2 regions of the Rummeliibacillus sp. BSL5 genome follow, and region 2 is predicted to be linked to the other one. Evidence: predicted binding sites of a transcription regulator. Region 2 holds the regulator's gene; the other holds the start of a gene.
The links. The regulator LexA, encoded in region 2, represses DNA repair genes until DNA is damaged. The targets are predictions, from matches to a motif close to CGAACATATGTTCG.
Positions count from the first base shown of each region.

Region 1: a site for LexA is predicted at 10,390-10,403, ahead of uvrB (excinuclease ABC subunit UvrB). Genes of this name have one in related genera too.

Region 1 covers NZ_JAVGCV010000001.1:1,527,246-1,540,188, forward strand. The annotation lists gene RCJ93_RS07750 (S41 family peptidase) at 1-182, opposite strand, end outside; gene RCJ93_RS07755 (peroxiredoxin family protein) at 264-839, opposite strand; gene RCJ93_RS07760 (murein hydrolase activator EnvC family protein) at 1,002-2,279, opposite strand; gene ftsX (permease-like cell division protein FtsX) at 2,337-3,221, opposite strand; gene ftsE (cell division ATP-binding protein FtsE) at 3,211-3,897, opposite strand; gene RCJ93_RS07775 (DUF4097 family beta strand repeat-containing protein) at 4,111-5,307, opposite strand; gene uvrA (excinuclease ABC subunit UvrA) at 5,465-8,329, opposite strand; gene uvrB (excinuclease ABC subunit UvrB) at 8,335-10,317, opposite strand; gene RCJ93_RS07790 (competence protein ComK) at 10,765-11,325, shown strand; gene RCJ93_RS07795 (hypothetical protein) at 11,315-11,668, opposite strand; one part of gene prfB (peptide chain release factor 2) at 11,888-12,913, opposite strand; one part of gene prfB (peptide chain release factor 2) at 12,915-12,943, opposite strand, start outside.
Region 2 covers NZ_JAVGCV010000001.1:1,159,309-1,172,251, reverse strand. The annotation lists gene miaA (tRNA (adenosine(37)-N6)-dimethylallyltransferase MiaA) at 1-26, shown strand, start outside; gene hfq (RNA chaperone Hfq) at 84-311, shown strand; gene RCJ93_RS06045 (rhodanese-like domain-containing protein) at 518-817, shown strand; gene RCJ93_RS06040 (methionine gamma-lyase family protein) at 921-2,180, shown strand; gene RCJ93_RS06035 (MerR family transcriptional regulator) at 2,385-2,768, shown strand; gene glnA (type I glutamate--ammonia ligase) at 2,804-4,138, shown strand; gene RCJ93_RS06025 (DUF2247 family protein) at 4,429-4,752, shown strand; gene RCJ93_RS06020 (hypothetical protein) at 4,749-5,027, shown strand; gene RCJ93_RS06015 (GNAT family N-acetyltransferase) at 5,758-6,258, shown strand; gene lexA (transcriptional repressor LexA) at 6,408-7,022, opposite strand; gene yneA (cell division suppressor protein YneA) at 7,190-7,504, shown strand; gene RCJ93_RS06000 (YneB family resolvase-like protein) at 7,501-8,157, shown strand; gene RCJ93_RS05995 (DUF896 domain-containing protein) at 8,287-8,523, shown strand; gene tkt (transketolase) at 8,621-10,624, shown strand; gene sirA (sporulation inhibitor of replication protein SirA) at 10,765-11,205, shown strand; gene RCJ93_RS05980 (YneF family protein) at 11,339-11,560, shown strand; gene RCJ93_RS05975 (alpha/beta hydrolase) at 11,589-12,524, opposite strand; gene RCJ93_RS05970 (YqkE family protein) at 12,705-12,943, shown strand, end outside.

The DNA.
Region 1 (12,943 bases), 370 kb from region 2:
AATTGTTTTTCCGTTGTACTATGAACCGACTCTTGGCGAATTAATTGATATGCTTCTCCAACAGGTTCTAAAGTTGTTGATTCAGCCTTCACTGCTTCTTTTGTTTTTTGGGACTTCATGAAATAGAAAATCCCTCCGCATACCAATACACTAATAAATAAATAAAGCCACCATTTTCGCATTAATCTCAGTCCCTCCCATATCTTTGCACTATATGAGAGAAAGTCCTGAAATAAAACTAAAATGGTGGACATGTTTTTAAATTATTTTAAAATCTTCATTGTATTTTCCATCATACCCTTATCCATTGGACCCACAGCTTTCTGCTTAATCTGCCCTGCTTCATTAATGAAAAAGGTAGTTGGAATTGTAACAATTTCGTACTGCTTTTGCTGTTCGCCTTCCTTATCCAATAAGATGGGGTACGTGATATCGTAGGATTCGGCAAACTCTTTAATATACTCTTTACTTTTGTCAGAGCTAGTCAAATTAACTGCTAAAATTTCCACATTATCTTTTTTATTCAAGCTTTTATAATATTTCTCCATATGAGGGATCTCTTCTTTACATGGTGGACACCATGTTGCCCAGAAGTTTAGTATTACTTTTTTGCCGCGATAATCCGATAGCTTCACTTTTTTCCCTTCGAGAGTCTTAAGTGTAAAATCAGGAGCATATTGTCCGATTTCCAATCCATTCTTTTCTGTCTCTTTTGTTTCTACTTTTGTGTATGAGGTGTCGACTTTTTCTGCTTCAGTTATTTTCGACTTTAAAAAGTTCGTGAGTGCAAAAACAATTAATGCTGCCACTAGCAGCAAACCGAAAACTTTCTTTTTCACTTTTTCGCCTCCAGCTTTGCATATCTATAAGAATTTATGCTTGTTTCCATACTAAAAATGCTATCACAATCTAATTTGAAAAGCCATGAATGCTATGTGAATAGATACGTTGGAAATAAAAAAAAGTTGCCGGCTAATTAGCCAGCAACAAATTCATTATGTCTAAAATGAGATATACCGCAAAGGATTGACCGCTCCTACTTTTTGCCCTTCCCATGGCGTTGTATGGATTTCAAAATGGAGATGGGTGCCGTATGCGCGGCCTGTCTGCCCCATATAGCCAATCACCTGGCCTTTATGAACTCTTTCGCCAACAGATACCTTATATTGGCTTAAATGTGCATAAACTGTCGTAAAGATATGTCCTTCAATGGAATGTGTCATCATGACCACATTTCCATAGGTAGACAAGGGACTAGCACGAAACACTACTCCATCGGAGGCTGCTACTACCGGAGTGCCCTCTTTATTCGCAAGATCAATACCATAGTGAAATTCTGCGCCTTCACCTAAATCCCGCCACCCGTGATTGGATGTCAGCCGCCCTACAGCCGGCTTTGTCCATGTTCCAAACGTGACCTCGGGCAGTTCGCCCGTCTCCATTTGAGAAGCAGCCGAAGTAGCTGCATTTGACGTAGAGGACATTTGTGCTGCTAGGTTTGCTAGTCTTTGCTGTTCTTCTTCAATCTCTCTTTTCACATTTTCACTCATCGTGACAGCTTCTGAGTATTCCTTTTCAAGGAGTCTCTTCCCTGTTTGCAGCTTTTTTTGTTCTGCTTCCAGTTTGTCGATTACACGATTTTTATCTATTATTTGTTCATCATACGATTTACGAAGCAATTCTAATTGTTCACGGTAGATTTTTTTCTTCTCTACTTTCCCATCAAGCTCTGCCTGTTTCTCTTCCAAACGCTCCTTTTTGTCGCGTTGTTCTCGTAAAATTTCGCGATCTGCTTGTAATAATGTATTCACAGCACCCACACGGTCAATAAAATCACCTAAACTTTGTGATTGTAAGACAAGGGTCACATAGCTTAAACTCCCATTGTTTTCTTGAAGAGCCCTTGCACGATTATCAAGCAATTCAGTACGTTGATTGATTGTTTGCTGCATGCTTTCAACCGAAACACTTAATTGGTTGATTGCTTTAGACATCTTGTGTTCTTTCGCAAGCACGGAACCAATTTTCAAATCAGTTCTAGTAAGTTTACGATCAAGGCTAGCGATTTGGTCCATATAATTCTCAATTGTTGCTTTATGTTGATTAATCTCAGAAGTTTTTGCATCTAGTTTTGAATGGAGTTCACTTTTTTCTTTATCCATTCTTTGCTGTTTACTATTTAAGTCCTTGATAGATGTTGCATGCACCTTTATCGTTGGCCATACTAGATCAAATGCGATTGTGGTACATAGTAAAGCTTTTAAGGCCCTTGATTTCATGTTCAACCACGAATCCCCCTGATATTCTTTCTCAACATTGCATATTTATGGCTTAACTTACACTTTTAAGAATTTACGTACAGACATAAAACTTCCCCACATACCGATGATTACGCCCATTACTAATATCAATGCATCTATTTCAATGATAAATGGAGAAACGCTTAGCAATTCGAACACTTCTCCCTTTAATCTTGGCGCTAGCGCACTGTGAATATTTGCATACGCAAGCGTTACAACTACAATCGGAATAATCGATCCTAAAATACCTAGCCAAATCCCTTCAAGTAAGAAAGGAATGCGTACAAACCAGTTTGTAGCACCTACAAGTTTCATGATTTCAATCTCTTTACTTCGAGCAAAAATAGTAATTTTGATAGTATTCGAGATTAAGAACATTGCAGTCAGCAATAAGGCAACGATGAGTACAATCCCCACATTTCTACCTGTGTTTAACACATTGAAGAGCTTCTCGATTTTCCCTTTCCCGTATAACGCTTCATATGTACCATCCATCTTATCAATTTGTTTAGCGATTTTCGCTGTCTGTTGAGGGTTGGATGCTTTGACATAGAGAACATTTCGCAATGGATTGCTTTGTTTAAATAAACTTAAATCGTTACCAAAGTCTTTCACTAAACCGCTTAATTCACTCTCTTTTGATGAATAGCGTATTGATTCTACCCCTGGCAAGTTCTTAATTTGATCTTGCAGATTGCTCTCATCTTTTTCATTTGCTTGTAAATCGATGAGTACTTTGATCTCCACATCGTTTTCCAGATCATCGGCAACTTTGTTTAAGTTCATCATAATCACCATAAATACGCCCACAAGCAATAGGGTTACAGTGACGGCACTGACAGAAGCAAATGTCATCCATCCATTTCTGGCAATTGATTTAAAGCTTTCTCGTAAATGACGCGACAAGGTGTTAAATTTCATAGCCGTAATCACCTCCTCGTTCATCACGAACAATTAGTCCGCCTTCAATGGCAACAACACGACGCCTCATATTATTAACGATTTCTCGATTGTGCGTCGCCATAATAATGGTTGTCCCTCTTGCATTAATCTCTTCAAATAAACTCATAATCTCCCAAGATGTATCAGGGTCCAGGTTTCCGGTTGGTTCATCGGCAATTACTACTTTTGGTAAATTGACAATGGATCTCGCAATCGACACGCGTTGTTGCTCTCCGCCCGATAGTTCATCCGGAAACATTCTCGCTTTCTTTTTTAAGCCCACTAAATCCAATACATCCATCACACGTTTTCGTATTTTTTCCGGATGTTCTTCTATTACCTCAAGAGCAAATGCGACGTTCTCGAAGACAGTAAGCTTTGGCAGCAGCTTAAAGTCTTGAAAGACTACGCCGATTTGCCTTCTTAAGTAAGGAACTTCTTTATTCTTTAAATTAGACAGGTTCATGCCATTCACAACAATTTCACCTGATGATGCTTTTTCTTCCCGATACATCATCTTAATAAAAGTCGATTTCCCAGCACCGCTCGGACCGACAATATAAACAAACTCCCCTTGGTTAATTCTTATATTGAGCCCATTCAGCGCTACAATACCATTGGGGTACTTTTTATAGACATTCTTCATTTCTATCATATTTAGACCACCTATGTTTTAGTAAAACTTGACTATTTTCCACTCTATTATATCACGGCACTATTTGTCTACCATTACAAGTGTATTTCAAATAGGTGAATTATTACTTGGGTGTTTCTTTTTATTTACTTGTTATTTAATCTACCAAAAAAAAGACTGCATCAAAAGAAAGCGTTAAAGCTTTCTTTTAAAGCAGTCTTCTTACCATAACTTTTAAAGGTTATATCGAACTATAACAGATCCAGTTTTTGTTTCCCCTTCAACTAGCAGAGTTTGTGTATCTTCAATTACTTTTGAGAATTGTACACTCTTTTGCAAGAACTGATTTTGTTCATTTTGTCGTTGGATATCCGGTAGACGCACATCTACTTTTCCTAAGTTTGAAGTGACTTCACCCTGTAGGGAGGTATTATTCGGTATATAAATTTCCACTGCACCAGCAATTGTTTGTGCACGGATATTCTTTGCTTTTTCAGTACGAGTCGTCACTACGACATGGCCATTAGCTGATTTCGCATCTAATTCTTCTATTTTCCCATCGACATAAATGCGGCCATTGACTGTTTCTACTTCTGCTTTTTTCCCTTTCACATCACGTAGGTCAATTGCGCCATTGGCAGTTTCTGCTTCCAATTGGTAAAAACCTACATTTTTGAAATCAATACCGCCATTCATTGTTTTAACTTTTATTTGCTCGATATCAATGTCAGCTGTTTTAAATCCCCCATTGAATTGGCGGATTGTAACGAAATCATATTTTTTTGCCGGAATGTAAATAGTAGCATCTAGGCGCAGTTTTTTAGTTGCAGAGACAATTCGTAATGTATCATCATCTGCCTTGCTGATTACACCTTGATTGAATTCTTTTAATATGTCATCTGACATTTTTCCAATGGTTGGTCGAATACGATATACAATTTTCGCGCTCTCTTCATTCGTTGGAATCAACTCGATATTACCATTGGGAATATCAATGCTAATATTAGAAAACGTAGCGTTTTGTAACTCTTCTATTTTTTCTTCTGAGGCTGAAGAACTCATAAACCCTTTGTCAAAATCGAATTCTTTCACTTTCGAGAAAGTTGTGTTCATTAAATTCACCAATTTCGTTCCAAATTGTGTGAAGTCTTTTCGTATTTCTTCAAAGAATTCATCTTCATTGCCCGATTGGCGTTGTTCAGTTGTCTGCTCCCCATACTGGTCACTTGCCATCTTCTCTTTTTCCGACTCATTTTCGAAATATTCTTTCTGTGGAGCAGTCTTGCTGCTATCAGTTGTTGCTTTATTTTCGTTTGGCTGTTGGTTAATGTTTATTGGCTGCTCAAGTTTTTCAAATAGTACGATTGCTTCTTGGGCGGTGATTGTGCCTTTTTCGACTAAATCCAAAATTCGTTTACGTTCATCTTGCATAATAACACCCTCCATTATTCGTCTTACTACATGTACGAATTCACTGGCAAAAAGTTTCATAATAACGGAAGGAGATATACCTGCCAAAGCTTACTTAGCTCACTAGGGCAGATAAATCTCCATTTCCAGTCATGCTATCTTAATCATTTTACTAATATTATTTCTGCGCTTTTTCGAGCGATGCTTCCATACGGGCGCGATCACGCTCTAATACACGATTCAAATAAAATCCAGTATATGAACCTTCTGTGTCAGCTACTTGCTCAGGCGTTCCCTTAGCAACCACAGTACCACCTTTATCTCCGCCTTCTGGTCCCATATCTATAATGTAGTCAACTGTTTTTATTACATCAAGATTATGTTCGATAACAAGCACAGTGTCGCCATTCTCTACAAGTCGATGTAACACTTTCAATAGACGCGAAATATCATCTGCATGGAGTCCTGTTGTCGGTTCATCCAATATATATATGGATTTTCCATTTGACCGTTTATGCAATTCAGACGCCAGCTTAACGCGTTGCGCTTCCCCACCGGATAATGTAGTCGCTGGTTGGCCAAGTTTGATATAACCTAATCCCACATCAACTAACGTTTGCAGCTTTCTAGCAATACGCGGAATGTTTTTGAAGAATTCCAAGCCATTTTCAACTGTCATTTCGAGCACATCAGAAATATTTTGGTCTTTATATTTTACCTCAAGTGTTTCCCGGTTATAGCGTTTGCCATGACATACTTCACATGGTACGTAAACATCAGGCAAGAAATGCATCTCAATTTTGATGATCCCATCTCCACGACACGCTTCACAGCGTCCGCCTTTGACATTAAAGCTAAAGCGTCCTTTTTTATAACCACGTACTTTCGCTTCATTTGTAGAAGCGAACACATCTCGAATATCATCAAATACTCCTGTATATGTTGCTGGGTTAGAACGTGGCGTTCTGCCGATCGGTGACTGGTCAATATCAATCACTTTTTCTAACTGCTCGATTCCTTCTATTTCTTTCACGTCGCCTGGCTTAATCTTGGCGCGGTTCAATTTATGGGCGAGCGTTTTGTATAGAATTTCATTGACTAACGTACTCTTCCCAGATCCAGAAACACCAGTTACCGCAACAAATACGCCTAATGGAATATCTACTTTTACATTTTTTAAATTGTTTTCTCTTGCCCCTTTAATCTTGATATAGCGGCCATCAGGGGTTCTCCGTTCAATTGGCAATGGGATAAATTTCTCGCCGCTTAAATATTTCCCTGTCAATGAATGCGGATTATGCATAACCTCCTGCGGTGTACCGGCAGCAACAATTTCACCGCCATGTGCTCCTGCGCCAGGCCCTACATCGATTAAATAGTCAGCGGCCATCATTGTATCCTCATCATGCTCAACAACAATCAATGTGTTGCCCAGATCTCTCATGCTTTGCAATGTAGCGATCAGACGGTCATTATCGCGCTGATGTAGGCCGATTGACGGCTCATCTAGAATATATAACACACCAGTTAACCGAGAGCCAATTTGAGTAGCGAGACGAATTCGCTGTGCCTCGCCGCCCGATAATGTGCCTGCTGCACGGTTTAACGTTAGATAATCCAAGCCAACATTGATTAAAAAGCTCAATCGCTCTTGGATTTCTCTTAAAATCAACCGGGCAATCTGCATATCTTTTTCCGATAGCTCTAGTTCTTTAAATAGTTGGAATGCCTCTTTTACAGAAAGCTCTGTTACTTCACCAATATGCATACCATTGATCTTTACAGCTAATGATTCAGGTTTTAAACGATGACCGTGACATGATGGGCATGGTTGCTGTACCATGTATTTTTCCATTTGCTCACGTACATAATCCGAGCTAGTTTCTTTGTAGCGTCGTTCTACATTTCTTAACACACCTTCAAAGAAAATATTTTGGTCTCGTACGCTTCCGAATTCATTTTCATAGTGGAAGTGAATGCTATCATTTCCCGATCCATTCAATATCTTATCCATTTGTTCACTTGATAGCTCTTTTACCGGCACATCCATTGGGATGCCGTAATGGTAGCAAACAGCTTTCAATAATTGAGGATAGAATTGTGAGCTTGTTGGAATCCATGGAGCAATGGCTCCTTCATCCAATGTCAAATCCCAGTCTGGTATGACTAATTCTTTATCTACTACTAGTTTAGAGCCAAGACCGTCACATCTTGCACATGCACCAAACGGGCTGTTGAAGGAGAACATTTTCGGTTCTAATTCGCCGATTGAAAAGCCACAAATAGGACAAGCGTGATGTTCGCTGAATAACAGTTCTTCATGTTCCATCACATCGACTACTACACGGCCTTCTGCAAGCCTTAACGCTGTTTCTAATGAATCGCTTATACGTGCCTCGACGCCTTCTTTTAAAACGATACGGTCTATGACCACTTCAATCGTATGTTTTTTATTCTTGTCTAATTCAATATTATCGTCTAAATCACGCAATTCTCCATCTATTCGTGCACGGACAAACCCCTGTTTTTTTAGATCCTCTAAAAGTTTTACATGTGTGCCCTTTCTCCCTTGGACCATGGGTGCAAGTAGTTGAAGTTTGGTACGCTCAGGATACTGCTTAATGCGATCCACCATTTGTTCAATGGTTTGAGAAGTAATTTCAATACCATGCTTTGGACAGATTGGTTTTCCGACACGAGCAAAAAGCAATCGCAGGTAATCATAAATCTCCGTTACCGTTCCGACTGTTGAGCGCGGGTTTCGGCTTGTTGTTTTTTGATCGATTGATATGGCAGGAGATAAGCCTTCTATCGCATCTACATCCGGCTTGTCCATCTGACCTAAAAATTGCCGTGCATAAGATGACAGCGACTCAACATAACGCCTTTGACCTTCAGCATAAATCGTGTCAAAAGCGAGAGAGGATTTCCCTGAACCCGACAAACCAGTAATCACGACTAATTGGTCTCTTGGAATGGTCACATCTATATCTTTTAAATTATTTGCTCTGGCGCCTTGTACTACAATCTCTTGATTTTTCAAATTGGTCATCCTTCCGACTTCAATTCCAAAATAGTGTCTCTTAATTCTGCTGCCCGCTCAAAATCAAGCGCCTTTGCAGCATCCTTCATTTCTGTCTCTAAAGATTCAAGCAATGTGATTTTTTCCGCCTTTGTAAGCTTTTTGCCTTTGGTTGCCTTTGTCAGATATGATTCCGGCTCCTCAGCAGCTTGTGTTGCGCGAATCACATCACGAATTTCTTTTTGTATAGTTTTAGGTGTAATATTATGTTTTTCATTATATTCCATTTGAATTGTACGACGACGTTCCGTTTCCTCGAGTGCTTTTGCCATTGAATCTGTAATGCGATCAGCATACATAATGACATGCCCATTGGAGTTTCGAGCAGCACGACCGATTGTTTGGATTAAAGAACGTTCTGAACGAAGGAAACCTTCTTTATCTGCATCTAAAATAGCGACAAGGGAAACTTCCGGAATGTCTAGTCCTTCACGAAGCAAGTTAATACCAACTAGTACATCATATGTTCCTACACGCAGCTCTCGAATAATCTCAATACGCTCTAACGTTTTTATTTCCGAATGCAAATACTGTACCTTGATGCCCATCTCTTTTAAATAATCGGTTAAATCCTCCGACATTTTTTTCGTAAGCGTCGTAATCAGAACACGTTCATTCCGTTGAATTCTATTTTGAATTTCATCCATTAGGTCATCGATTTGGCCTTCAATTGGGCGTACATCGATTTCTGGATCAAGCAAGCCAGTCGGGCGAATAATTTGCTGAGCCATTTCAGGTGTATGTTCCAATTCATAGGGACCAGGCGTTGCCGAAACATAAATTGCGTTATGAATATGTTTCTCAAATTCCTCAAATTTCAGCGGCCTGTTATCAAGCGCGGACGGCAGGCGGAATCCGTGTTCTACTAGTACGTTTTTGCGTGCTTGGTCTCCATTATACATACCACGGATTTGCGGCAATGTAACATGGCTTTCATCAATGACAAGTAGAAAGTCTTCCGGGAAGTAATCAAGCAATGTGTAAGGTGTAACACCAGCAGGGCGCAATGTAAGATGCCTTGAATAGTTTTCTATGCCAGAGCAGAAGCCCATTTCGCGCATCATTTCCAAGTCGTAATTCGTTCGTTGCTCTAAGCGCTGTGCTTCCAGCAGCTTGTCTTCTTCTCGCATATGTTTTAATTGATCTTTCAGTTCTACTTCAATATTATCTATTGCTTTTAATAATTTCTCCTCACGCGTAACGAAGTGAGATGCTGGGAAAATAGCAATATGTTCTCTATCTCCAAGCACTTCGCCTGTCAATGCATCTACTTCTCTAATGCGGTCAACTTCATCCCCGAAAAATTCAATACGGATACAGTGTTCATCCCGAGATGCAGGGAAAATTTCGACTACATCTCCTCGCACTCTAAAGGTACCACGCGTGAAATTTATATCATTTCGTTCATACTGGATATCTACTAGTTTGCGGAGCAGCTGGTTGCGTTCAATTTCCATCCCTGTACGAATGGACACAACCATTTCACGGTATTCTTCCGGATTCCCCAAGCCATAGATACAAGAAACGGATGCAATAATAATTACATCATCTCGTTCAAACAAAGAGGAGGTGGCAGAGTGCCTCAGTTTATCGATTTCATCATTGATGCTGGCGTCCTTTTCAATGTAGGTATCGGTTTGTGGTACATACGCTTCCGGTTGGTAATAATCATAATAGCTGACGAAATACTCGACAGCATTATTTGGAAAAAACTCCTTAAACTCGCTGTAAAGTTGACCTGCGAGCGTTTTATTATGCGCAATGATCAACGTCGGCTTTTTCACTTCTTTGATAACGTTTGAAATCGTAAAAGTTTTCCCCGTTCCTGTTGCACCAAGAAGTGTTTGATGCTGTTTATTTTGTCTAACGCCTTCAACCAGTTCTTTAATCGCTGCAGGCTGGTCGCCACTCGGTTGATATGCGGAATGTAATTCGAAATCTTTACTCATTTGGTTCCTCCCCGTTCCTTAAAACTCATAGACATATTTTAACATAGCTACGCACAAGTATCCAGAAATAAGCGAACGTACGTTTTATTGTTTAAATAAAAAAACCGCCCCATCTGAACGGTTTTTAATTTTTAAATTGAATGATAACAGTCACAGTTTTCGACTTTGGGGGCTTTTACTGAGAAAGTAAAACAAAAATAGTTTAATTTTACCCTCATATGGCCCAAGCAAAGTATTCATTCTGCCAACAAAAAGAGAAGAACGACCAATGATATGTCATTTTTCTCTGTTTTATTTCCTGAAATGCTTTTTGTTAGTATAGGAAAAACAACATGAATATGCAATCTTTTTTACTTTCTCATCTATCTATAGAAATAGAGTAGTTGAGATCATTATATACCCGTAAATTTAGTCTTTGAATCCACCAACATACTAGGAGGAATAAAAATGGAAATTATAAAAATTCATGAATTTTATCTAACACCGGATATTTGCATGCTTAAACCTATTTTGCTAGACAAACGAAATTATTCACTTGTTATTGAGCTCAATCGTCAATACATCGTCTCGTGTACCGTGACCCGATTGATTAATTATATTTGCACTTCACTCGGCACTTCATTGGACGTATCACTGGAATATTCAAATTACGTATTTAGCAAAGTAAACGAACATGCTAAATCAGACACGATTATTAAACTACCTATCATCTTAACGGCTCTTTTACAGCCATATATTTTCTTTCCGACTGCATCACCTAAGAAAAAGCATAACGCATGGATTTTGTGGCAAAATTTTAGAGGACATACTATGATGAATAAACAAGAAATGGGCTTATATTTCAAAAAAGGAGTTTATATAGAGGAACAATTAAGTTTTACAACACTTTCAAGGCAGCAATATTATGCATCCATCCTTTATTTCCGTCATATGGACGAGGTGATCAATAGGCATCAAAAAATAGACAATCGTTCAATTATAGAGCGCGGCTTGTTTCTTATGACTTAGATAAATAGTGAGTTAACAGTTCTTCCACATGATTGCGCAGCCGAATATTCGAGTATCGGCGGCAATCTTGGGCTCTTTTATTGATAAAAATGTATTCGGAGAATAGATCATCTCGCTCCCCGCGGAATACTTGCAGCTGATGCATAGCCAAATAACGTTTCGTCTCAGCCAGTTCTTTGTGGACTCGCTTGGTTGTCTGTTCAAGTAGCCTTATATATGGTTGTTTTAATTTAAAATGCCCTTGCTCAAATTCTTTGCTATCACGCTTTAGAATTTGCAGCACCATTGGCAAGTAAATGGCCTGCTCTAACCTATGAATTGCTTCATTCGATAAATTCAACATCGCCAACAACCTCCATAGAAAACAAACGTTCTTATTTTATTTTATATTCGAGTTACTCATTTAGCAAGTAAAATTAAGAACAAACGTTTGGTATGATTTGGCTCAATACCCAAAATAGAAAGAGACAAGACCGCTACTAGCAAAAAATACGCCCGTTCAGATGAGACCTTGCAAAAGTCTATCCACTCGGGCGTATTATTTATTCATAACTTACAGTTTTTATAATTGTGAGCGCAAATATGCATTAATAAACTGGTCAATATCGCCATCCATCACCGCTTGGACATTACCGGTTTCTGTGTTGGTGCGATGGTCTTTCACCATTGAATACGGATGGAATACATATGAACGGATTTGGCTACTCCAGCCGATTTCCTTCTGTTCACCGCGGATATCATCTAGCTGAGCTTGCTGCTCTTCTACTTTTAGCTGATACAATTTCGCCTGCAGCATATTCATCGCTTTCTCACGGTTTTTAATTTGTGAGCGTTCAGCCTGGCATGCCACCACAACACCTGTTGGCAAGTGAGTAATGCGGACAGCGGATTCTGTTTTATTGATATGCTGACCACCTGCGCCTGATGCACGATAGGTATCTACTTTTAAATCTTCTGTACGGATTTCAACAGCAATCTCATCGGTAAACTCCGGCATGACATCTGCAGATACAAAGGAAGTATGTCGGCGTCCAGCGGAATCGAATGGTGAAATACGTACAAGGCGATGAACGCCTTTTTCGGCTTTCAGGTAACCGTATGCATTATGTCCGCGAATCGCAAGTGTAACAGATTTCAACCCTGCTTCATCGCCTGGCAAGTAGTCTAATGTTTCTACTTTGAAATCATGTTTTTCTGCCCAGCGCGTATACATACGCAAAAGCATAGATCCCCAGTCTTGGGATTCGGTACCGCCTGCGCCTGGGTGAAGTTCCACAATGGCATTGTTTTGATCGTAAGGATCGCTTAAAAGCAATTGCAGTTCGAAATCCTCGGTGCGTTTTTTAAACTCATCCATCTCTTTAAAAAGTTCTTGCTGCAATTCTTCATCTGGTTCCTCTTTCAATAAATCCAGTGTCATTTCAAGGTTTTCCTGCGTTTCAACTAATTCGTGAAATTCGTTGACGATTTCTTTTAACCCTCTGGATTCACTGATAATTTTTTGCGCATTGTTTTGATCATCCCAGAAAGATGGCTCAAGCATCATTTCATCCAATTCTTGAATCCGCGCCTCTTTGTTTTCTAAGTCAAAGAGACCCCCTAAAGTCTTCTAATTTTG
Region 2 (12,943 bases):
TATTAAGCCAAATTTTAAGTAAATAGAGGATTCGGCATCAATTTGGCGAATAAATACTTAAAAGAGAACGAGGGGGAAAAGGATTGAAAACAGTTAATTTACAAGATGCATATTTAAATCAATTAAGAAAAAATGGGATTTTTGTTACAGTATTTTTGCTAAATGGTTTTCAATTAAAGGGTACAATCCGTTCATACGATAATTTCACTGTTTTGCTAGAAGCAGAAGGAAAGCAACATTTGATTTATAAGCATGCTATTTCTACATTTGCACCATCTAAGCCTGTCGCATTCCAACAAGAAGAAGAGTAATAAGGGTTACCGCGTTTATGTGTCGTTTTTATCAAGGGTTTAACCGGCAATCCCACCTAAACTTTTCATTTGCAAATTGGATGGTTAAAAGCTAATAGTACTTGATAGACGGCATAGATGAAAGAGTTGACCTGCTATAACAGTGGTTAACTCTTTTTTCTTACGGCCTTCTATATTATACTTAAAAATTATTGGAGGAATTATTTATGAAAACAATCACACCTGAAGAAGTATTAAACAAATTAGATGCGAACGAAGATTTACATATTGTAGACGTTCGAGAAAATGAGGAAGTGGCTAATGGTATTATTCCTGGAGCAATCCATATCCCGCTTGGTCAAATTCCAGAGCGTATGGAAGAGTTAAATAAAGAAACCCCTTATATCTTTGTTTGCCATGCAGGCGGACGCAGCTTCAGCGCATGCTCTTACCTTGAAGGGCTTGGTTACGATGTAACAAATCTTGAAGGCGGCATGAGTGCTTGGGAAGGCGAATTGGAATTTTAATTTTTATATGGAAAGAGGACGATCACAGCTTTGTGCATCGTCTTTTGCTATTTAAACAATAATAATGATGATTGGGATTATTAGAGAGAACGGAGTAGAGAAAATGGCTTACAAGTCACCATTAACACATGAAACATTGATGCTAGCAAAGAAAATTGAAGAGAAGGTTAAACCCTACTTTAACCGTGCGGATGAAATGGCTTTTTATAATCAACAAAAAGTACTTTCTGCCTTTCGTAATAATAATGTCAGCGAACATCATTTCCATCCTTCAACAGGGTACGGATATGATGATGAAGGGCGTGATAATCTAGAGCGTATCTATGCTGAGACATTCGGAGCGGAAGCGGCGCTTGTTCGACCTCAAATTATTTCGGGTACACATGCCATCACTCTTAGCCTTTTTGGAGTGCTGAGACCAGGTGATGAACTAATGTATATTACAGGACAACCATATGATACACTTCAGTCTATTGTGGATGGAGGAGATCAAGACACTGGCTCATTAAAAGACTTCAATATTAGTTACCAGCATATTGACTTATTGGACGATCAATATATTGATTGGGATCAGGTTGAAGAGAGAGTATCTGATAAAACGAAAGTAATTGCTATTCAGCGTTCTAAGGGTTATGCAACGAGACCATCGTTTACGATCGATCAAATCGCTGAAATGATTCAAAAAATCCGGTTGATTAAAAGTGACGCCATCATTTTTGTAGACAATTGCTACGGTGAATTTGTGGATGCAGTAGAACCTACTGAGCTGGGTGCAGATCTTATGGCAGGCTCTTTAATTAAAAACCCTGGCGGCGGTTTAGCAAAAGTGGGGGGTTATATTGCAGGTAAGGCGAAATATGTCGAACAATGCGCATACCGCATGACTTCACCTGGTATTGGAGCAGAGGCAGGTCCATCTCTTAACGCATTGTTAGATATGTATCAAGGATTCTTTTTAGCTCCTCATGTAGTGGCTCAAGCATTAAAAGGAGCTATATTTACTGCTGCTGTACTTGAGGATATTGGGATGTCTCCATCGCCGCGCTATGATGCAAAAAGGACAGATTTAATTCAATCAGTTTCATTTAACACGCCAGAGCAAATGATCCAATTTTGCCAGGCTATCCAAAAAAATTCCCCTGTCAATGCACACTTTGCACCTGAACCTGCTCCTATGCCAGGGTATGACGATGATGTGATCATGGCTGCAGGTACATTTGTACAAGGAGCCAGTATTGAGTTATCAGCGGATGGTCCGCTTCGCCCTCCATACACTGCCTATGTTCAAGGTGGCTTGACATATGAACACGTAAAGTTTGCGATTTTAAGTGCAGCTCAACAACTTCAAAGCACTAAACAATAAAAGGTAAAAACAGAGCTATTAAGAGATGAAAAAACACCCTTCCTATTATGAGGAAAGGTGTTTTTTATATTTCCTAGATGGAAAGAATACGTATTTTAAAACAGGTTAATTAAGTTTTAATTTACATGTTAGAAAACCTAACATGTTGTTGACAGTAAAACTAACATGTTATAAAATTAACTTGTGAAAGGTGAGGTGAAGGATTTGAATAAAGAGATTAGAAAGACTATGCCTTTGCTGCCAATTAGCATTGTGATGCAACTAACTGATTTAACCGCTCGTCAAATTCGCTATTACGAAGAACATGAGCTTATTATTCCAGCAAGAACTGAAGGGAATCGCCGGATGTTTTCATTAAATGATGTTGATGATTTATTAGAGATTAAGGATTTATTAGAACAAGGCATCAATATGGCTGGAATAAAAAAAGTATTTGAAATGAAAAATGAACCGCTTGTTACCAAGCAATTGAAGAAAGAAATTACTGATGAAGATTTAAGAAGGATTTTACGAGAAGAAATGCGTCAAGCGCAAAGTATGCAAAAAACCTCTATCCGACATGGAGATTTATCTCGTTTCTTTTCATAACACCTAAAAAATTCTACATATAGGGAGAGATTTCATTGGGAAAGTTTACAAAAGATGATATTCGTAGATTGGTCGTAGAAAAAGAAGTGAATTTTATCCGTTTACAATTCACAGATGTATTAGGATCTATTAAGAACGTAGAAATACCTGTAAGTCAGCTAGAAAAAGCGTTGGATAATAAAATGATGTTCGATGGCTCGTCTATTGAAGGTTTTGTGCGTATTGAAGAATCTGATATGTACTTATATCCTGATTTAGATACATTTATTGTATTCCCATGGACAATCGGCAAAGGTACAGTATGCCGCTTTATTTGTGATGTATACAGTGCAGATGGTACACCGTTTGCAGGAGACCCAAGAAATAACTTGCGTCGCATATTAAACCGTATGAAAGAAATGGGCTTTACCAGCTTTAATTTAGGACCTGAGCCTGAGTTTTTCTTATTTAAATTAGATGAAAAGGGCGAACCGACACTTGAACTAAATGACCATGGTGGTTACTTTGATTTAGCACCAACAGACTTAGGAGAAAATTGCCGTCGTGATATTGTGCTTGAGTTGGAAGAAATGGGATTCGAAATAGAAGCATCACACCACGAAGTAGCACCGGGCCAACATGAAATTGATTTTAAATATGCAGATGCAATTACAGCATGCGATAACATCCAAACATTCAAATTGGTTGTAAAAACAATTGCTCGTAAACACGGTTTACATGCAACGTTTATGCCTAAACCATTGTTTGGTGTGGCGGGATCTGGGATGCATTGTAATGTATCTTTATTTAAAGGGTCAGAAAATACTTTCTTTAATCCGAAGGGCGACCTGCAATTGAGCGATACAGCGTATCAATTTATGGCTGGGGTATTAAAACATGTCAAAGGCTTTACAGCTGTGACAAATCCAACAGTGAACTCTTACAAACGATTAGTGCCAGGTTATGAAGCTCCATGTTATATTGCTTGGTCAGCACAAAATCGATCTCCGCTTATCCGTATTCCGGCATCTCGCGGTCTATCTACTCGGATTGAAGTACGTTCAGTTGATCCAGCGGCAAATCCTTATTTAGCGATGGCTGTTATTCTAGAAGCGGGATTAAATGGTATTGAGCAACAGTTGACACCGCCACCTGCAGTTGATCGAAATATTTATGTGATGAATGCAGAAGAAAGACTAGAAGAAGGCATTGGCAATTTGCCGGCAAACCTAGACGACGCATTGCACGCACTTGCTGAAGATCAAGTCATTCAAGGTGCTTTAGGAAAGCATATTTATGCTAATTTCCGTGAAGCAAAAGAAATAGAATTTGATTTCTTCAGAACACAGGTCCACCAATGGGAACGTGACCAATACATGAAAACTTACTAAAATAAAAAGCGCTGGGATTCAAAGTCCCAGCGCTTTTCTTATGTATTGATAGTTGTCTATTATGCATACAGGATTTACAAAATTTGAAAAGAATATAAAACAGCAAAAGGTGTAAAGAAAAGTAAATTGATAAAAGGAAGGAAAAACATTGAAAGAGAAGAAGGTATAGTTCATTATACAATTAATAGAGAAGGACAAATCACGCATCAAATGCGATACCAGGTACAACAAGCTATTGGTTAAATACCTAAGGGTAGTTTATTCTGTCGAAAAGGAGATGAATCTTTAATATGATAGATTATCAGAGTGAAGAATTTATTTTAGATATGCCAGAGAACTCGTTAAATTTAAATATTCCGTATGCTTTCTTTATAGATCATGCCTCTTTAAATTGGAATGAATTATATTTTGGATTAAAAAGTCAATATATTTCTCTAAATTATGCTATTGAAAAAGCAGTATCAGAGGTAGCAATTAATGGTAATACTTCAAATACGTTATTTGAGCTTGCTTCACTTTTTAAAAATGAAGAAGACTTAGCTGAAAAGTATATTAATGATTTAATAACAGAGAAAATAATGGATTCAATGTTATTGGAAAAAAACAATTCATGATTGACTGTAAAAACAAATATCTTTATATTGCTTTATTGTGGTTGTATCAAAACCCCAAAAAGTATAACCATCCGAAACGATACGACTCAGAATTAAAAGAAATAGACTATAGTTCCAAAGTTTATGATGTTATTTGGGATTTTAAAATACCTTCAATACCAGCTCGTGATTTTCGATATTTCTCGATGACTTTTGAAGTAACAGAGAAAAATCAAGAACTATTTTTAAATAGATGGAATCAGTTTTTAGAAGAACAAAAACAGATAGTCAAATAATTTTTAATAAAAAATACGCATTACCAAAATAAAATAATACTAACAATAAACTCAATTTTAAGTCGTAGGATCCTAATATCTTTTACATGTTGAGGTCTATTTCTATTTAGTCACAGACAACTAAAAAACTAAATACCATAACACTCTATCAGGATTAGCAAGTCACCCATTTCAATCTTTAATAGCTAAAGACGATCTCTATATTCTTTGTATGCTTCGAGAAAATCTCTTTTAATGAATTATTAGCGATTTTAACATTAAGCAAAAATTCATTTGTATCATTAAAACTATCAGAAATATCCTTACTCTCGGTATCAGAACATGGAAATACTTCTAAAAGTATATATCCTTCAGAGCTATTTGCGATCACGTTCATACTTAAGCGCTTCGGAAAACAGAAATGTTGTGTTTTTGCTTCACTCAATTGTCGAGAGATATTTTTGCGCAACGGATGATGTGTTAAACCATCTGACTGTTAAATCTAAAAATTTATAACCCTGTATTTACCTATATTATACACTGTAATATATTTACTTATATTGATTAATGGAAGTTTTTAAGTTTTATTACAATTATGTATGGCGCTAGAATGAAAAATCAGGATGAGTAGAGTTTATTACTGGTGATTACTTTGTACAACATATTATGAGAATAATCGTATGATATGTGACTATGTTTTGATTGTGCAAGGAGGTAGTGGATTGTATTAAGAGAGGAGAAAAAATAGAAAATGATTGAATTACGAAAAATAACTGGAGATAACATAGAGAAAGTAATAGCACTTGAAGTTGAAGAAAACCAAAAAGACTTTATAGAAACTACTAACCTAAGAAGCTTTGCAGATGCTCATATGTTGAATGCAGAAGGGATACCTGCTACACCTTATGCCATTTATGCCGATGAAGTGGTGGTTGGATTTTTGATGTATATTTATGATACGTTGGATCACGAATCGTTTGAAAAGGAAGATTTTTACGGTAAGAAGAGCTATTTTATTTGGCATATTATGATTGGAAAGAGTTACCAAGGGGAAGGATATGGCAAACTTGCATTTGAAAAAATGTTGAAGGAAATCGTAACGTGGCCATATGGTGAAGCAGAATATATAGCTCTCTTTTATCAAACAAGTAATATCAAAGCTAAAACATTATACGCTTCATTTAAATTTGAAGATACAGGTATTATTCAGGGTAAGTCCATGTTGGCGATTAAAAAGCTAGTTGAGAAATAAAAGAAACACGCAATGTTTTCATACTGCAAAATAGCACTTTAAGTAGGCGCAAAATAATCCTAATTTAACACCCGCGCTATCTGTTTTGTGTTTATAAAAAAACAATCAGTCTACAGGTAATATAATAGACTCGATTGTTTTTTTAATTATCAGTATATGTTACGATAAAGACCAACAACTTTACCAAGAACAGCAACGTTTTCAACAATTATTGGCTCCATAGAGGAATTCTCTGGTTGTAAACGGAAGTGTCCCTTTTCTTTATAAAAACGTTTTACTGTTGCTTCGTTCTCCTCCGTCATAGCTACTACGATATCTCCATTATTGGCAGTTGCCTGTTGTTTGACAATCACGTAGTCTCCATCGAGAATTCCTGCCTCTATCATAGATTCACCCATGATTTCAAGCATAAAAATATGGTCATCTGATCCACCGTAAGTGTCAGGAATAGGGAAGTACTCTTCAATATTTTCGATAGCGGTGATAGGTAACCCGGCAGTTACTTTCCCAACTAAAGGAACATGCATAACACCCTGTTTGGTAACATTTCCTTGATCTAAGATTTCAATAGCGCGCGGTTTTGTCGGGTCTCTGCGGATCAGCCCTTTGCTTTCCAATCTATTCAAATGGCCGTGGACAGTTGAACTGGAAGCTAAACCTACTGCTTCGCCTATTTCTCGTACAGAAGGCGGATATCCTTTAGTGCGTACTTCTTCTTTTATAAATTCCAATATATCATCTTGTCTTTTTGATACCTTTTTCAATTTGCTCACCCTCTTATCAGCAATTTTCTTTAATTGTTAAATGAAGTATAACATGTCTATTAAATGGATGCAAACATAGGTTCGAAATTTATTTGACAAAAACGCATGTTCGTATTATATTGAATTATATAAACTACGAACAAACATTCGATGAAGGGGAGATCCTTATGAACTGGATTAAAAAAAATCGAAATACCACCTATTTATTTGCATTCATATTCGCCATTATGGTTATTCTTATGGTTATCAATCGGGATACAACTAGCTACACAAACATAGAAGTCCAAGAAGGAGATACTTTATGGTCGCTATCTGGACTTTATAAAGGGGATTTATCCAAAAGTGAGTGGGTTTCTTTAGTGAAAGATAAAAACAATATTATTGACGGACGCATTATAGCTGGTCATACTTTATCTATTCCTGCGTACAAAAAAACTAACACGAATAAAAAAGGAATAGAGTTGGCGAGTGAAAATGAATGAATAGAGGTAAAGAAGCAGTATTATATTGCCGTGTAAGTACAGAAAAAGAATCCCAAGATTCTTCGCTAGAACGGCAAGAAAGTGAACTAAAAGAGTTTGCCAAAACAAAAGGTTATAATGTTATGAGTGTATTTAAAGATCGGCATAGCGGCTATGACGTAGAACGCGAGGGACTCATGGATTTGCTGGATTATATTAAAGAACAACATATTACAGCATTGTTTGTGCAGGATGAAACGCGATTAGGACGTGGGAATGGTCGCATGGCCGTATTACATCTACTTAATAAAATGGAAGTGACTATTTTTACTCTTAATAATTCAGGCAATATCCAGCTGAATGAAATGGATACAATGTTGCTTGAAATATTGGCACTAGTAGAGGAATATCAAAGGAAATTACATAATGCCAAAATACGTCGTGGGATGAAAAGGGCTGTACAAAACGGCTATAGGCCTGAAAATAACTTAAAGGATCGGGGCAATCCAGAAGGTAGAGAAAGAATTGATGCTCCAATTGAACAGATTATTCAATTGAGAAATAAAGGGCTAACATTTGAAGAAATCACTGCTACTTTAAATGGATTGGGCTTCCAACTTAGCAAAGCAACAGTACATAGACGCTATAAAGAATTCGAAGAGCACAATAATTAACTGTAAACTGTCGAAAAGTTTACTTTATGATACAGGTTGGCTTGATATCCAAATAATGCTTAACGCTTGCACTTAAAACATATTTTACATACTCTTTAAGATATGAAGAATATGAAAGGGTGTATATAAATGTTGCCAAAAGAAAAGATTGATCGCATTAATTTCCTGTCTAGAAAATCAAAAGCAGAAGGACTAAGTGTTGAGGAAGCGAAAGAACAAACAGCACTTCGAAAAGAATATCTGGATACATTCCGTAATTCCATGAGAGACACCATTGAGCATGTCCGAGTATTTGATCCAAATGGCGATGAAGTAACACCGGATAAGGTAAAGGAAATTCAAAAACGAAATAATCCTTTGAATTAATAAGGTAAAGTAAATGTCGAAAAAATATTGTTTTCTGACATAATGTTGACTAAACTGTAATAGAATAATACTTTGCTTTCAGAAAGGATGTCTATTCATGACGCTACAAGCAGATCAGCTTGCAATTAATACAATTCGAACTTTGTCGATTGATGCAATCGAAAAAGCAAATTCTGGTCATCCAGGTTTACCAATGGGTGCAGCACCAATGGCTTACACGCTATGGACAAAACAAATGCAACACAATCCAAAAAATCCAAAATGGTTTAACCGTGACAGATTTGTATTGTCAGCAGGACATGGTTCAATGTTATTATACAGCCTACTTCATTTAGGTGGTTATGACTTACCGATGGATGAAATTAAAAACTTCCGTCAATGGAATTCATTAACTCCTGGCCATCCTGAATTTGGGCACACTGCTGGAGTAGAAGCGACAACTGGTCCACTGGGGCAAGGGATTGCTATGGCTGTTGGTATGGCGATGGCTGAAGCGCATTTAGCAGGAGTATACAACAAACCAGAACATTCCATTGTAGATCACTATACATTCGCGCTTTGCGGAGATGGAGATTTAATGGAAGGTGTATCTGCAGAAGCAGCTTCACTTGCAGGCCATTTGCAATTAGATAAACTAATTGTCTTATACGATAGTAATGATATTTCATTAGATGGTGATTTGAATAAATCATTCTCAGATAATACAGCTGAACGTTTTAAAGCATATGGCTGGAATTATATCTTGGTTGACGATGGCAATGATATTGAAGCTATTAATTCAGCAATTGAAAAAGCAAAAACTCATAAAGGACAACCTACATTAATTGAGATTAAAACAGTTATTGGCTTTGGTTCTCCTAACAAATCAGGTAAATCATCATCTCACGGTGCACCGCTTGGCGTTGATGAAGTTCTACTAACAAAACAAGCTTATCAATGGGAAAATGAAGATTTCTTCGTTCCTGAGGAAGTATACGAAACATTTAAAGAAGCAGCGAAAATTCAAGGGGAAGAAGCTGAATCTGTATGGAACGAACAATTCCAAGCATACAAACAAGCATACCCAGAACTTTCTGCACAGCTAGAAAAAGCAATTAATGGAGAGCTGCCTGAAGACTTTGACGCAGAAATCAAAGCTTTCGAGCCAGGCAAATCGGTAGCTACACGTTCATCATCAGGTGATGTGATTAATGCGTTAGCTAAGAAATTGCCTTCTTTCTTTGGAGGAAGTGCTGACTTAGCTGGCTCTAATAAAACTACTATTAAGGATGCAGGAGATTTCTCTGCAACTGAACGAGCTGGACGTAATATTTGGTTCGGTGTTCGTGAGTTCGCAATGGGTGCTGCATTAAATGGTATGGCTTTGCATGGCGGTCTTCACGTGTTTGGTGGAACATTCTTTGTCTTCTCTGACTATGTGCGCCCTGCCGTACGTTTATCTGCACTTATGGGACTTCCTGTGACATATGTGTTTACACATGATTCTATTGCTGTTGGTGAAGACGGTCCAACACATGAGCCAATTGAACATTTAGCTGCATTGCGTGCGATGCCGAACCTCTCTGTTATCCGTCCGGCTGATGCTAACGAATCTGCTGCCGCATGGAAACTTGCAGTATCATCTAAAAATAAACCTACTGCTTTAGTGCTGTCACGACAAAACCTGCCAGTGCTTGATGTAGATGCGAATGCAATCTATACAGGCGTTGAAAAAGGTGCTTATGTTGTTGAAAAGGCAGACAAAGAAGTGGCTGATGCATTGCTATTAGCAACTGGTTCTGAAGTACAGTTAGCTGTTGCTGCTAAAAAAGCATTAGCTGGCGAAGGAATCGATGTTACAGTTGTATCAATGCCAGATCTAGGTCGTTTTGACGAACAAGATGCAGCATATAAAGAAAGCGTATTGCCTATAAACGTAACAAAACGTTTAGCAATTGAAATGGCTTCTTCATTTGGTTGGCATAAATATGTTGGTTTTGAAGGTGATGTTTTAGCTATTGACCGATTCGGAGCTAGTGCACCTGGAGAAACAGTAATCGAAGAATATGGCTTTACAGTAAACAACGTAGTAGAGAAAGTTAAAGCTTTAATGGCAAAATAAATAGAAATACCAAAAAGTAGAGGGAATATGCCTCTACTTTTTGTTTTTTGACAAAGAAAGTGGGGTATTTACAGTTTAAATTGACAAAATATTCACTTGATTGAAGGTATACTTAGTAGAAAGAAAGGGGCGGCTTAAAAATGCGTGTTTACTCAATCTTTCACATTAAACCAAAACATCAATCATTTATATATGGTAGAGAACGTCTTTTATTCGAATTAATTAATGGTGTCAAAACGAACCAAAACAATTTTTATCCATCACAGGAATTAGCTTATTTATGTGAGACGTTGCCTGTTGATGATATTGAAACTAGCATAGAAAAACATTTACATACTAGTTTTTCTGCTATTAATATTAAAAACCATGAAATCTATTTAAGTAATCAATTCAAAGGAGATCTTCACATAGAAATTCAGCCATACTATCTAAATGTTTATTGTATTGGCTCCCGTATGTTAGAGTTAGATTTATTTGCAACATTATCAAAAATTAGCTCTGGTTTTATTGGCTTCAATAAGGGCGAAATGGAATGTGGCTGGTTAAAACCTCCAAAATTTTCTGTTCTGGCAGAAAGTTAGCAGTGCCTCTTTGCTAGCAGGAGAAAGACTCAGTCACCAAAAATAAGAGAAATAGTAGTGTCCATGACATTTTTGTTGTATAATCCTCTTTGGAGAGATATTCTCGTATGCACAATTTAGAGGAGGAAATTAGTTGAATACTGGACTAGCGATTACATTAATTATTGTAGCGTTAATTATTGGTTTAGTTGGCGGATTCTTTATTGCAAGACAATATATGATGAAATATCTGAAAGAAAACCCACCAATCAATGAACAAATGTTACGTATGATGATGACTCAAATGGGTAGAAAGCCATCAGAAAAACAAATTAAACAAATGATGAACCAAATGAATAAAGTAAACAATAAATAAGAAACAGCACTCCAATGAGTGCTGTTTTTTATGTTTCTTGTTCATTTGTAATATATTTTTCGATAAATGTATGCACAGTTTTTTCATACTCATCTGGATTTTCATTAAATGATTGTGCATGTGCCCCATGTTCAAATAACTTTAGCATTTTGGGCCCTTTTTTTAATTGATATAACTCAATCGTCATATCAGGTAAAATAAAGTCGTCTGGAAGGCTATGAATGAACAGGACAGGTTTTGTAATATTAGGAATGGCTGTTCTCGGAGCAACATTTTTCAACCAATAGCCATCTCGAAGACGTAAAAAAATCTCAGCAAGTTTTATAGCTAAAGGACTTTTTAATGGAGTTTTTTTCTTCATTAAATACAAAAGCTGTTCATAGAAATCAGAGTACGGGCAATCAGCAATATAAAAATCCGCTCTATCTTCCAGTATACCGGCATATAAAAGGGTGGTAGCTGCACCCATTGATTCACCATGAACGCCGATAATGGAATCGTACCCTAATTGTTCCTTTACATAATGTAGCACAGCTTCTAAATCGAATTTCTCATAAAAGCCATAACTTGTGGTCTTTCCTCCTGATTCTCCGTGTCTCCGATGATCATAAACAAAGGTATTGAAGCCCAATCTTTCAAAAAGTCTTACATACTTTACTGAGTTTACCTTATTTTCCGTGACACCGTGACAAATAATCATTGTCTTCTTTGTCTGTAGGGGCTTAAAATAGATTCCTTTTATGACGTAACCATTTGGAGAAGAGATCATAATATCCTCTTTTTCTACTCTATTGAACCATTTTTCGTCGTAGCGTAAAGCTTTTTTTTCTCTTTCTAAAATAAACAAGTCATCTTTTTTCTTTATATAAATGAGTTGGCTTGAAACTAGGTAACCAGCTAATGAAAGGATGCCGCCAAAAATGCCTGTCACTAACCCGAAAATATAAAAAAACTTCTTTTTCATCGACACCCCTGCTTCCAATATAGATTTTTACATTTCTGCCATAAACATTTGTTTGCAATGAATCAAATCCCTCGTTTTTCTGAAGTCTTTTACTTTTAATATTTGTATTGCTTTATAATATAATATGAGTTGACTTGGAATTTTGATAAAGTGAAATGGAATTTGAAAGGAATTTTGTAAATGGCTAAGAAAAGAAAAAACCAAAATATAACTTCTCAAAAAGAGCAAAAAGATGAAAAGCTTACATTGCAAGACCAATTAAACGGAGATGTATTGGAAAAGTTAAAGCTAGCGAAAAAGGAACTTGTGGCAAAAGAGCAACAGGTACAAGAAGAAAAAGCAGCACAATTAGCATTTGAGCGCAAGCAACGAGAGAAGAATAAATCTTTTGCAGAATTATTAGATGAATATGGAGACAG